Regions from separate parts of the Streptomyces sp. NPDC002054 genome, predicted to be linked through region 2. Evidence: riboswitches for the same ligand, from Rfam matches in the RefSeq annotation. Region 2 holds a riboswitch; the other holds the start of a gene.

Region 1 (5,936 bases), on a different contig from region 2:
GCCCACCTGATCCTCGTCGTGTACCACAAGCACACCCAGTACCCGGGCCCGGGCAAGACGAACAACAACGTCGTCGGCATGCCGCTGCTGCCGGTCTACATGGCCAAGGCCGGAGGCTTCTTCTTCCTGGTCTTCGGTGTCATCGCGGCCATCGCCGGCATCGCCTCGATCAACCCGATCTGGGCGCTCGGCCCGTACGTCCCGGACCACGTGTCCACGGGCGCACAGCCCGACTGGTACATGGGCTTCTCCGAGGGTCTGATCCGTGCCATGCCGGGCTGGGAGATCAACCTGTGGGGCCACACCCTCGTCCTGGGCGTGTTCATCCCGCTGGTGATCTTCCCGCTGGTCCTGGTCGCGATCGCGGTGTACCCGTTCATCGAGTCCTGGGTCACCGGTGACAAGCGCGAGCACCACATCCTGGACCGCCCGCGCAACGCTCCGACCCGTACCGCCTTCGGTGTGGCCTGGCTGACCTGGTACGTCATCCTGCTGATCGCCGGTGGAAACGACATGTTCGCGCAGTTCTTCCACCTCTCGATCAACGGCATCACCTGGTTCGCCCGGATCGGCTTCTTCCTCGGCCCGGTCGTCGCCTTCGTGATCACCAAGCGGATCTGCCTCGGCCTGCAGCGCCGGGACCGGGACAAGGTGCTGCACGGTCGCGAGACCGGCATCATCAAGCGCCTGCCGCACGGTGAGTTCGTCGAGGTCCACGAGCCGCTCTCGCAGGCCCAGCTGCACACGCTGACCCAGCACGAGCAGTACAAGCCGGCCGAGATCGGCCCGACGGTCGACGAGAACGGTGTGGAGCGCAAGGTGACACTTACCGAGAAGCTTCGCTCTAAGCTGAGCAAGGGCTTCTACGGCGAGGGAACGCAGATCGAGAAGCCCTCTGTCGAGGAATACAAGGAGATTCAGAGCGGCCACGGCCACCACTGAAGCCTGATTCCGGCTGAAAACTGATCGCCACGGCAAGAGCCCCGTCCAGGGTCTGGACGGGGCTCTTTGCCGTCCTCCGCAGCTGGCTAGGCTTGAGCTCTCATCAATCGGACTGTGGACCCAGGAGCGAGGACCATGAACGTTGTGACCCCGGCAGGCGGCGGCAGCGTGGCGGACAGGTCCTGGCCGTCCGTCCTCGACGCCCTCCTCACCGGCACCGACCTGTCCGCCGACGACACGGCCTGGGCCATGGACCGGATCATGCGCGGGGAGGCGACCGACGCCCAGATCGCCGGCTTCGCGGTGGCCCTGCGGGCCAAGGGCGAGACGGTGGCGGAGATCAACGGCCTGGTCCGCGCCATGTACGCGCACGCCAACCTGATCGAGGTCCCGGGCCGCACCGTGGACATCGTCGGCACCGGCGGAGACGGTGCGAAGACCGTCAACATCTCCACCATGTCCTCGATCGTGGTGGCCGGTACGGGCGCCAAGGTGGTCAAGCACGGCAACCGGGCGGCGTCCTCCGCGAGCGGTGCCTCCGACGTGCTGGAGAAGCTCGGCGTCAACCTGGACCTGACCCCCGCACGGGTGGCGGAGGTCGCCGAGCAGGCCGGCATCACCTTCTGCTTCGCGGTCAAGTTCCACCCGGCGCTGCGGCATGTCGCCGCCGCCCGCAAGGAGCTGGGCATCCGCACCACCTTCAACTTCCTGGGCCCGCTGACCAACCCGGCCAAGGTCCGCGCCCAGGCGACCGGTGTCGCCGACGCCCGGATGGCCCCCATCGTGGCGGGTGTCCTCGCCGAGCGCGGCTCCTCGGCGCTGGTCTTCCGCGGGGACGACGGCCTGGACGAGCTGACCACCACGGCCACTTCCCGGGTCTGGTGGGTCCGGGACGGCCGGGTCCACGAGCAGGCCTTCGACCCCCGGGACGTCGGCATCCCGCTGGTCGACGTCTCCGAGCTCCGCGGCGCCGACGCCTCGTACAACGCGGACGTCGCCCGCCGGCTGCTGGCCGGCGAGACCGGCCCGGTCCGGGACGCGGTGCTGCTGAACTCGGCGACGGCGCTGGTCGCGCTCGACCCCTCCACCGGCACCCTGGAGGAGCAGCTGGCGGCCGGCATCGCCCGGGCCGCCGAGTCCATCGACTCCGGCGCGGCCCGAGCGGCCCTGGAGCGCTGGGTGGCCGCCAGCAACGCCTGACGGGGCAGCCGCACGCCGGGCCCCGGTCCGCATCCTGGACCGGGGTCTTGCGTCCGGCGGATCTTGTGGCAGGATGCTGGGCAGGTCACGAGTGACAGCGTTTTGGCCCCGGCTTGCTGTCCGGCAACCCTCCTTCCGTGGCGGGGTGCCCCGGGTGATGACCAGGCCGTAGGCAGCGAGGTCTACGGCAAGCGCGGATCCCTCGACACCAGGGGTCCTGGTCTCTCGAGGAGTTTTTTCCGTGAGCAAGCGAATGCGATAGGCGCGTAGCGCCCCTTTCTTCACCCACCCGTTCCGCCGCGCAGCGCACGGCACCCGTGTATCCGGCGACGGGCCATCGAAGCCATTCACCCCTGCCTGCCCGGGAGATATCGCCATGTCCGCGACCCTGAACACCGCCATCGCTGCCACCGCCACGACCGTTTCCGAGCCGCTGCCGGTGCTCGGCCGGGATGTCACCGTCCCGCTCGTCACCGGCGGCGAGGTCGGCTACGCCGCCCTCGACTACGCGGCCAGCGCCCCGGCCCTGCAGCGGGTCTGGGACGACGTCGCCGCGTACGCCCCGTACTACGGCAGCGTGCACCGCGGAGCCGGCTACCTCTCCCAGCTGTCCACCGACCTCTTCGAGCAGAGCCGGGTCACCGTCGCCGAGTTCCTGGACTGCCGGCCCGCCGATCAGGTGATCTTCACCCGGTCCACCACCGACTCGCTGAACCTGCTGGCCGCCGCCCTCCCGGCCGACTGCCAGGTCTTCGTCTTCGAGACCGAGCACCACGCCTCGCTGCTCCCGTGGCGCGACGCCCGGGTCACCTACCTCAACGCCCCGCGCACCCCCGGCCAGGCCGTCGCCACCCTGGAGCGGGCGCTTGCCGAGCGGGAGCCCTACGGGCCCGCCCTGGTGTGCGTCACCGGTGCTTCCAACGTCACCGGGGAGCTGTGGCCGGTGAAGGAGCTGGCCGCCGCCGCGCACGCGCACGGCGCCCGCATCGTCCTGGACGCCGCCCAACTGGCCCCGCACCACCCGGTGTCCGTGCAGGAGCTGGACGTGGACTGGGTCGCCTTCTCCGGCCACAAGCTGTACGCGCCGTTCGGCTCGGGCGTGCTGGCCGGCCGCGCGGACTGGCTGCAGGAGGCCGACCCGTACCTGGCGGGCGGCGGCGCCTCCCGCCGGGTGGCCCGGCGCGAGGACGGCGGGGTGGACGTCGACTGGCACACCACGGCCGCCCGCCACGAGGCCGGTTCCCCGAACGTGATCGGCGTCTACTCCATCGCCTCGGCCTGCCGGGCCCTCAACGAGGCCGGCTTCGAGCGCCTGGTCGCCCGCGAGCAGCAGCTCATCGCCACGGTCCGGGCAGGTCTGGCGGAGGTCCCCGAGGTCCGGGTCCTCTCCCTCTTCGGGGACGACGCGCCGCGGGTGGGCGTCATCTCCTTCGTGGTGGAGGGCTGGAACAGCTCGCACTTCGCGGCGGCGCTCTCGGCCGAGTACGGCATCGGCGTCCGCGACGGCCTGTTCTGCGCCCACCCGCTGGTCCGCACCCTGCTCGGCAGCGAGCCGCAGGAGCCGGGCGAATGCGGCGCCCCGGAGGCCGCCCCGGGCGAACGCTCCCTGAACGCGATCCGCGTCAGCTTCGGCGCGGGCACCCCGGACGAGCACGTGGAACGCTTCGTGGCCGCGGTCCGCGAACTGGTCACCGCCGGCGCCAAGTGGCAGTACCGCACGGAAGAAGGCCGCTGCGTGCCGGTTTCCTGACGCGCCCCCGAGTCGCCCTGAACGCGCGGCCCCGCTCCTGGGGAGCGGGGCCGGGGGTTCGGGCGGAGCGCAGCGTTACGCGTCGAGGCCGATCGCGAAGGCCGCTTCCAGGTCGTGCTGCGAGTAGGTGCGGAACGCGACGTGCGTGTCCGTCGCCTCGACGCCCTGGATCTTGCTGATGCTGCCGGGGATGATGTCCGCCAGGTCGTCGTGGCGGGCCACCCGGACCAGGGCGATCAGGTCGTAGGTACCGGTCACCGAGTAGACCTCGCTGACGTTCTCCAGCCGGGCGATCGACTCGGCGATCTCGGGAATGCGGTCCACGCTGGTCTTGATGAGCACGATCGCGGTGATCACGGCTGGCTGTCTCCCTCGGTGGCCGTCGCTGGTCGCCTCACTCTATCCATATGCCGGTACCGCACCCAGGCGTACAGGAACCCCATCGAGAACCCGACCAGGTGGGCCAGGTAGGCGACGCCCGGCCCGCTGCCCGCGCGGTGCGCCGCGAACCACTGGAGGGCGAACCAGAACAGCAGCACCATCCAGGCCGGGAAGCGCAGCGGCAGGAAGAACAGGAACGGGAACAGGCTGGTCACCCGGGCGCGCGGGAACAGGCAGAGGAAGGCGCCCAGCACCGCCGAGATCGCCCCGGACGCCCCCACCAGGGTCTCCGTCGTGGCCGCGTTGGCCGCCGCGTACGCCACCAGCGACAGGTAGCCCGTACAGAGGGAGAAGAGCAGGAACTCCGCCCGGCCCATCCGTTCCTCCGTCATCGCGCCGAAGACGTAGAGGAACAGCATGTTCCCCAGCAGGTGCAGCCAGCTGCCGTGGATGAAGAGCGCCGTCAGCGGGGTCAGCAGCTCCCGCCCGGTGCCGGTGAACAGCTCGGCGGGGACCACGCCCCAGCGCCGGAAATACGCCGTCCCGGCCGCCTCCAGGGCCTCGCCCGTCCCGTAGCCGGGATTTATGCCGGAGGCCGGGCCGAGCAGGAAGACCACGCCGCAGCCTGCGATGAGCGCGTACGTGACCACCGGGCCCCGGGCGGCCTCGCGCACGGTCCGCCACCTTACGATCATGCCAAGAGCATGGCGTAACCGGACGGATACCGATCGCATGCCCCGCCGATGCCGGGCGGGCCGTAGGGTTACGTGCTGCCGCCCGCAAGGCGGTTTACTTGAATGAGCGACGAAGGAGAGAGACGGCCCGATGACGGTTCCCCTGCCGACCGCCACCACCCGGTGGCGCTGCACCCTGTGCGGCAACCTCACCCGATTCGACGTCACCCGCTCCTCGAAAGTCGTGGAGTACGTCCATCTCGACCTGGCCGGTGAGCCCAAGGTCGAGGAGCGCGAGGTGGTCAATGAGACCATCGAATCGGTCCGCTGCCGCTGGTGCAACGCGGTGGACCAGATCGAACTCGTGGACAGGCCGGGCTCGGACTCCTGAGGGAGCCGGGGGCCGAACAGTAGGAACGGTAGAGGTGACGGATTGTGGAGCCAGCGAGCGGCGCTGAGCCGGCCGGTGCGGCCGGCGACGCCGCGGAGGTCCTCGACCGCCCGCTGCCGGAAGGCGTGCGGCGCCGGGTCGTTGCGCTCGTCTCGGACGCCTTCGGCGGCCTGACGGTCGCCGACCTGCCCGCGCAGCTGCGCCAGTACGCCCGGTTCACCCCCACCCGCCGTGCCAAGTTCGCCGGCAACGCCATGGCCGCGGCCGTCGAGTCGGACGCGGTGTTCCGCGGCCGGGTCGCCGAGAAGGTCCGCGAGGCGCAGCCGGAACTGGCCGGCGCCCTCGACGCGGGTGCTCCGCCGGCCGCCGCCGACCCGCTGGACGTGGCGGCTGCCGCGTACGTACTGCGCCCGGTCGGCTGGGTGAAGCTGGTGGCCGCCGCCGGTGAGGAGGCGCAGCGCGTCGACGCCGAACGGGTCGGCGAGGAGAGCCGGCGCGAGCTGGAGCGGCTGCGCGAGGAGCTGGCCGCCGCCCGGGAGGCGCAGCGTACCGGCGGGGAACAGCTGCGCATCGAGCTGGACACCGCCCGCAAGGAAGC
Region 2 (5,936 bases):
GCCACCAAGGGCGTCGCCATCACGCCCACCGCGCAGAAGGCAGAACCGATGCGCCGCTGGGAGGACATGCGGGCCAAGACCGGGATCCTCGACCGGATCGCCGAGATCGGCATGGACGTCGACGACATCAGGGCCGAGGCGAACATGCTCCACGACGCGGCCGGGGGCGAGTTCCACATCGCCAAAACGACGGAGAAGGAAGCGCGGGACATCTGTGTGCACGGCCTGAAACAGGCCCACGACCTGCTTCCCGATTTCCGGCTGGGCAGCGGTATCCACCGTGTGGACATCGCCTCCGCCATGGCCGCGATGCGGTCGGAGGCCCAGGAGGCTAGTGCGAACCCGCTGACCCACCTGCCCGGCAGCGCCCCCAAACAGGGGTACGTGGACCCGCCGGGGAAGAAGGACCCCGTCTCCCCGGCCCTCGCCGACATCCGCACCCGGACGGCCGGGCTGCCGGACGCCAAGGACACCTACTGGAACTGGCAGGTGCCGTCGAACGACGAGGAACGGCGGGCGTGGATCGCCGCGAACAAGGAGATCATCGAGGCGGCGGCGAGGAACTCCGGGCTGCCCCCGGACATGGTCGCGGGCATCGCGTGGCAGGAGATCGGCGGTCAGCCCGGGTACATGGACGACGGGGTGCAGACCATCCGGGAATCCTTCGACGTCCCGTTCAGCCCGATCATCCCGGAGAACCTGCCGGGGCGGCTGGGCGGCAGCCCCGACGAGACCTCCTTCGGCCCGATCGCCATCCAGCTGCGGCGAGGGGCCGAGGTCCTCGGCTACGACCCGGCCCATCTCACCGACCAGCAGCGCTCCGTGATCGAGTCGGCGCTCCAGGACCCGAAGCAGAACATCTTCATCGCGTCCGAGTACCTGGCGCAGCTCAAGGCGGAGAGCGAGTTCGCCGGCGTCCCGCCGGAGCAGATGACCCCGGCCCAGTACCAGGAGCTCGCCGCGCGCTACAACGGCGGGCCCTACTGGAGCTCCACCGACGCCCAGGGGTACGGCCGGGGGTTCATGAACAAGCTGGAGGACGCGAGGGGGGCCATGCGGTGACGGCGGAGCCGGGGGACGAGGGGTGCCTGCGGTGGGTGCTGGGCGGGCCGCTCGTCCTGCTGCACCTGGTGGCGGCCTGGTTCCTGTACCTGGCCCTGACCATCCGGCCGTCGGGCAGCTGGGACGACGACGCTTACGCCGCGATCGAGCTGAGCTGCCTGATCACCATCGCCGCGAGCCTGCTCGCGCTGGCGGTCACGGCCGTGCCCCCGGTCCGGAAGGCCATGGGTTCCTGGTGGCTGGCCCCGCCGCTGGTTCTCGGCGGGGCCGCGGTCCTCCGGCTGGCCCTCGGCGTGGGCCCCTAGGGCCTCAGGAGCCCCGCAGGTCCGTCAGCTGGGACGTGAACCAGGCTGCCGGGGGGAGGGCGGTGGCTGCTGTGGCCAGGCGCTTGGTGCGTTCCGCGCGTTCCGTCGCCGGCATGGACAGCGCCTCGTGCAGGGCCTCGGCCGTCTCCGACACGTCGTACGGGTTCACCGTCAGCGCGTCCTCGCGGAGCTCGTCGTACGCCCCCGCCCCCGTCGACAGCACCAGCGCGCACCCCGCCTCCGAGACCACCGGGATCTCCTTCGCCACCAGGTTCATCCCGTCCCGCACCGGGTTGATCAGCGCCACGTCCGCCAGCCGGTACGCGGCCAGCGAGCGCGCGAAGTCGTCCTTCACGGAGACCAGGACCGGCTGCCAGTCCGCCGTGCCGAACTCCGCGTTGATCTCCTCCGCGACCGCCGCCACCGTCGCCGTGTAGTCGCGGTACACGACCAGGTCCTGCCGGGATGGGTAGGCCGAGGCCAGGTGGACCACCCGGCCTCGCCACTCCGGGTGGGCGGTGAGGAGCTCGCGGTAGGCGAGCAGGCCGCGGACGATGTTCTTCGACAGCTCGGTGCGGTCGACGCGGACGATGGTCTTCCGGTCGCCGACCTCCGCGCGCAGTCCGGCCAGCCGGTCGTCCACCTCGGGGCGGTGGGCCAGCGCGCGCAGCTCGTCCGCGTCCACCCCCAGCGGGTACACGGCCACGTCCGTGCGCCGGTGCCGGATCTTGGACCAGCGGTTCTGCTGGATGTACCGCTCGGCCGGCCCCGCGGGCATCTTCGGCTCGGCCATGCCCCGCTCGTCGTCCAGGTGGGCCGCCGCCATGAAGCGGTGCGCCCAGCCCCAGGTGTGGAAGCCCAGCCGGTCGGCCCCCAGCATCCCCCACAGCAGCTCCCGCCGGACGTCGTCCGGCAGCATGTCCAGGTGCTCGTACGTCGCCCACGGGGTGTGCGTGAAGTGGGCGATCCGCAGGTCCGGGCGGAGGTCCCGGAGCATGCCCGGGGCGAGGGACAGGTGGTAGTCCTGGATCAGGACCGCCGCCCCCTCGGCGGCCTCGGCCGCCAGCGCCTCGGCGAAGGCCCGGTTGTACGTCCGGTACGAATCCCAGCAGCGCCGGAACTCCGTGTCGAAGACCGGCTCGCGCGGGATGTTGTACAGGCCGTGGTGGGTGAACCAGAGCACCGAGTTCGAGATGCCGTTGTACGCGTCGTCGTAGACCGCCGGGTCGATGTCCAGCATCCGCACGCCCGGCTCGGCGACGCCCCGGCGGACCGCCTCGCGGTCGCCCTCCGACAGGGCCGCGCAGATCCACAGGGCCCCCGGCTGCTCCGCGAGGGCCGCGGAGAGGCCGGAGACCAGACCGCCCCCGCCGCGCCGGGTGTCGAGTGTGCCGTCGGCGGCCAGCGCGTACGAGAGCGGGCCACGGTTCGCTGCGACGAGTACCTGGGAAGCCATGCGGCCAACCTAGCCCGGCCCGCCCCCGCTCAAACGTCCGTTCCCCCGGCTGCGGCGGAGGTCACGCGGCGGAGGTCACGCGGCAGGGGTCACGCCGGAGGGGTCACGCCACGCGCCGGACCGCGTACTCCTCGATCTCGCGCATCGGCGGCCGTTCCTCCGTGTCCACCGGATAGGTGTGCGGGACGAATCCGTCCGGGCCGCGCTCGAACTGGGTCAGGAGCGGCCGGACCAGGTGCCCCCGGGAGAGCCGGACCTGCGCGGTGCGGTAGATGGCGGCGGCCATCCGGCCCAGGGCCCGGCCGTCCTGGTGGCGGTGCAGCCGGACCCCGACGTCGACCTGGGCCAGGGCATCCAGGCCGACCGTGTGCAGGGCGTCGACCAGCAGGCCCAGCTCCACGCCGTAGCCGACCGGGAAGGGGAGACGTTCCAGCAGGGAGCGGCGTACGGCGTACTCGCCGCCCAGCGGCTGGACGAAGCCGGCCAGCTGGGGCCAGTGCAGGTTGAGCAGCGGGCGGGCGACCAGTTCGGTGACCCGGCCGCCCTGGCCGGGGGCGTCCCCGAGCGGGCGGTCGTACATGGCCTTGACGAAGTGGATCTCCGGGTCGGTCAGCAGCGGGCCGACGATCCCCGAGACGAAGGCGGCCGAGAAGTCGCGCAGGTCGGCGTCGACGAAGCAGACGATGTCCCCGGTGGTGACCATCAGCGAGCGCCACAGCACCTCGCCCTTTCCGGGCACCGCCGGGATGCGGGGGAGTATCTCGTCCCGGTGCACCACCCGGGCGCCGGCCTTGGCGGCGACCTCGGCGGTCCGGTCCGTGGAACCGGAATCGATTACTACAACCTCGTCAACAAGAGGATGCGGAAGCCCCTCTACCAGATCCCGCCGGACCGTCTCGACGATCGCGCCGACCGTCGCCTCCTCGTCGAGCGCCGGAAGCACGACGCTGACCGTCGTCCCAGCCGCCCGTTTCGCGGAAAGCAGCTGGTCGAGCGGCCTGTCGGCGGCTGTCCAGGACCGCCGGCCCAGCCAGCGTTCCACCTCTTCCAGCACCTGCGGCACTCCCTGAATCCGTCCGGTTTGTGATCCATCTCGCGGTTCGGACAGCTGTCTCATCGGCCCGATCCGTCAGTTACAGTCTTGAACAACGCGCAGGACCCTCGCATGCCGGGGGTGCTCGCCGACAAATGCCCGGGTGCGCCATACAGCGCGCGGCCCGGAGCCATACCGCTCATCCAGAGGGGCAGAGGGATACGGCCCGTTGAAGCCCCGGCAACCCTCCAGTCGGTTCTCGCGATGGCACGCGTCAGCGTCAGCGAGGTCCCCCGGCTAGGGAAGGTGCCAAATCCGTCTCGTGGCGAAGTGCGCCACGAGGAAGATGAGGAGAAAGGGCCTCGCCACCATGGCTGCACAGACTGTCGCCACCTCTGTCGATCTCGGACCTGCCGTCGCGCTCTCCTGTCGTGAGTGCGGCACCCGCTTCGACCTCGGTCCCATTTTCGCCTGTGCCGAGTGCTTCGGTCCGCTGGAAGTCGCGTACGACCTGCCCACCGGCGACCCGGAAGCCCTGCGCGCCGCCATCGAGGCCGGCCCCAACAACATCTGGCGCTACGCCCCGCTGCTGCCCGTCCCGGCCGACGTCGCCGCCAAGCCGAGCCTGAACCCGGGCTTCACCAAGCTCGTGGACGCCGAGAACCTGGCCAAGGAGCTCGGGGTGACCGGCAAGCTCTACGTCAAGGACGACTCCGGCAACCCGACGCACTCCTTCAAGGACCGCGTCGTCGCGATCGCCGTCGAGGCCGCCCGCGCCTTCGGTTTCACCACCCTGTCCTGCTCCTCCACCGGCAACCTGGCCGGCGCCGTCGGCGCCGCCGCCGCCCGCGCCGGCTTCCGGTCCTGCGTGTTCATCCCGCACGACCTGGAGCAGGGCAAGGTCGTCATGGCCGGTGTCTACGGCGGCGACCTGGTCGGCATCGAGGGCAACTACGACGACGTCAACCGCTTCTGCTCCGAGCTCATCGGCGACCCGCTGGGCGAGGGCTGGGGCTTCGTCAACGTCAACCTGCGCCCGTACTACGGCGAGGGCTCCAAGACCCTGGCGTACGAGATCTGCGAGCAGCTCGGCTGGCAGCTGCCCGACCAGATCGTGATCCCGATCGCCTCCGGCTCGCAGCTGACGAAGATCGACAAGGGTCTGCAGGAGCTCATCAAGCTGGGCCTGGTCGAGGACAAGCAGTACAAGATCTTCGGCGCCCAGGCCGAGGGCTGCTCCCCGGTGTCCACCGCCTTCAAGGCCGGCCACGAGGTGGTCCGCCCGCAGAAGCCGAACACCATCGCCAAGTCCCTGGCGATCGGCAACCCGGCCGACGGCCCGTACGTGCTGGACATCGCCCGCCGGACCGGCGGCTTCGTCGAGGACGTCAACGACGAGCAGGTCGTGGACGCCATCAAGCTGCTCGCGCAGACCGAGGGCATCTTCGCCGAGACGGCGGGCGGCGTGACCGTCGGAGTGACGAAGAAGCTCCTCGAGAATGGGCAGCTCGACCCCGCGCTGACCACAGTGGTCCTGAACACCGGCGACGGCCTCAAGACCCTGGAGGCGGTGGCCGCGGACAGCGGGCAGACCGCCACCATCCGGCCGAGCCTGGACGCGTTCCGCGCCGCCGGCCTGGTCTGACGGCCCGACCCTCCCCCCCTGCACACCGGAAAGGCAGTAGCGCCATGAGCGTCAACGTCCGCATCCCCACCATCCTGCGCACCTACACCGGCGGCCAGGCCGAGGTGAAGGCCGAGGGCACGACCCTCGCCGAGGTCATCGAGTCCCTGGAGAAGAACCACCCGGGCATCGCCGCGCGCGTCCTGGACGACCAGGGCAAGCTGCGCCGCTTCGTGAACGTGTACGTCAACGACGACGACGTGCGCTTCGAGGGCGGGCTGCAGGCGGCGACCCCGGACGGCGCCGGCGTCTCGATCATCCCGGCCGTCGCAGGCGGCTGCTGACCCGTCGGTAGCTGACACGCGCAAACCCTGAATTGCCCCTTCCGCTAAAGCGGAGGGGGCAATTCTGCTTGATTGGGCGCGGTAGGGTTGGGGAAGTCCCCTCCGCTGTTCT

The links. Region 2 has a riboswitch for S-adenosylmethionine ahead of thrC (threonine synthase). Riboswitches for the same ligand answer to the same signal wherever they lie in the genome.
Region 1: it holds a riboswitch for S-adenosylmethionine, as region 2 does, so the genes downstream of both, ABT123_RS09315 (aminotransferase class V-fold PLP-dependent enzyme) here and thrC (threonine synthase) in region 2, are expected to answer to the same signal.

The regions. Positions count from the first base shown of each region.
Region 1 covers NZ_JBEOXT010000008.1:12,511-18,446, forward strand. Annotated here, with positions in the region: gene qcrB (cytochrome bc1 complex cytochrome b subunit) at 1-942, shown strand, start outside; gene trpD (anthranilate phosphoribosyltransferase) at 1,078-2,142, shown strand; SAM riboswitch class IV at 2,226-2,342, shown strand; gene ABT123_RS09315 (aminotransferase class V-fold PLP-dependent enzyme) at 2,519-3,892, shown strand; gene ABT123_RS09320 (Lrp/AsnC family transcriptional regulator) at 3,968-4,249, opposite strand; gene ABT123_RS09325 (rhomboid family intramembrane serine protease) at 4,246-4,968, opposite strand; gene ABT123_RS09330 (hypothetical protein) at 5,099-5,338, shown strand; gene ABT123_RS09335 (NYN domain-containing protein) at 5,380-5,936, shown strand, end outside.
Region 2 covers NZ_JBEOXT010000032.1:85,996-91,931, forward strand. Annotated here, with positions in the region: gene ABT123_RS27040 (hypothetical protein) at 1-1,062, shown strand, start outside; gene ABT123_RS27045 (hypothetical protein) at 1,059-1,367, shown strand; gene ABT123_RS27050 (alpha,alpha-trehalose-phosphate synthase (UDP-forming)) at 1,372-2,823, opposite strand; gene ABT123_RS27055 (glucosyl-3-phosphoglycerate synthase) at 2,927-3,877, opposite strand; SAM riboswitch class I at 4,053-4,209, shown strand; gene thrC (threonine synthase) at 4,203-5,501, shown strand; gene ABT123_RS27065 (MoaD/ThiS family protein) at 5,546-5,824, shown strand.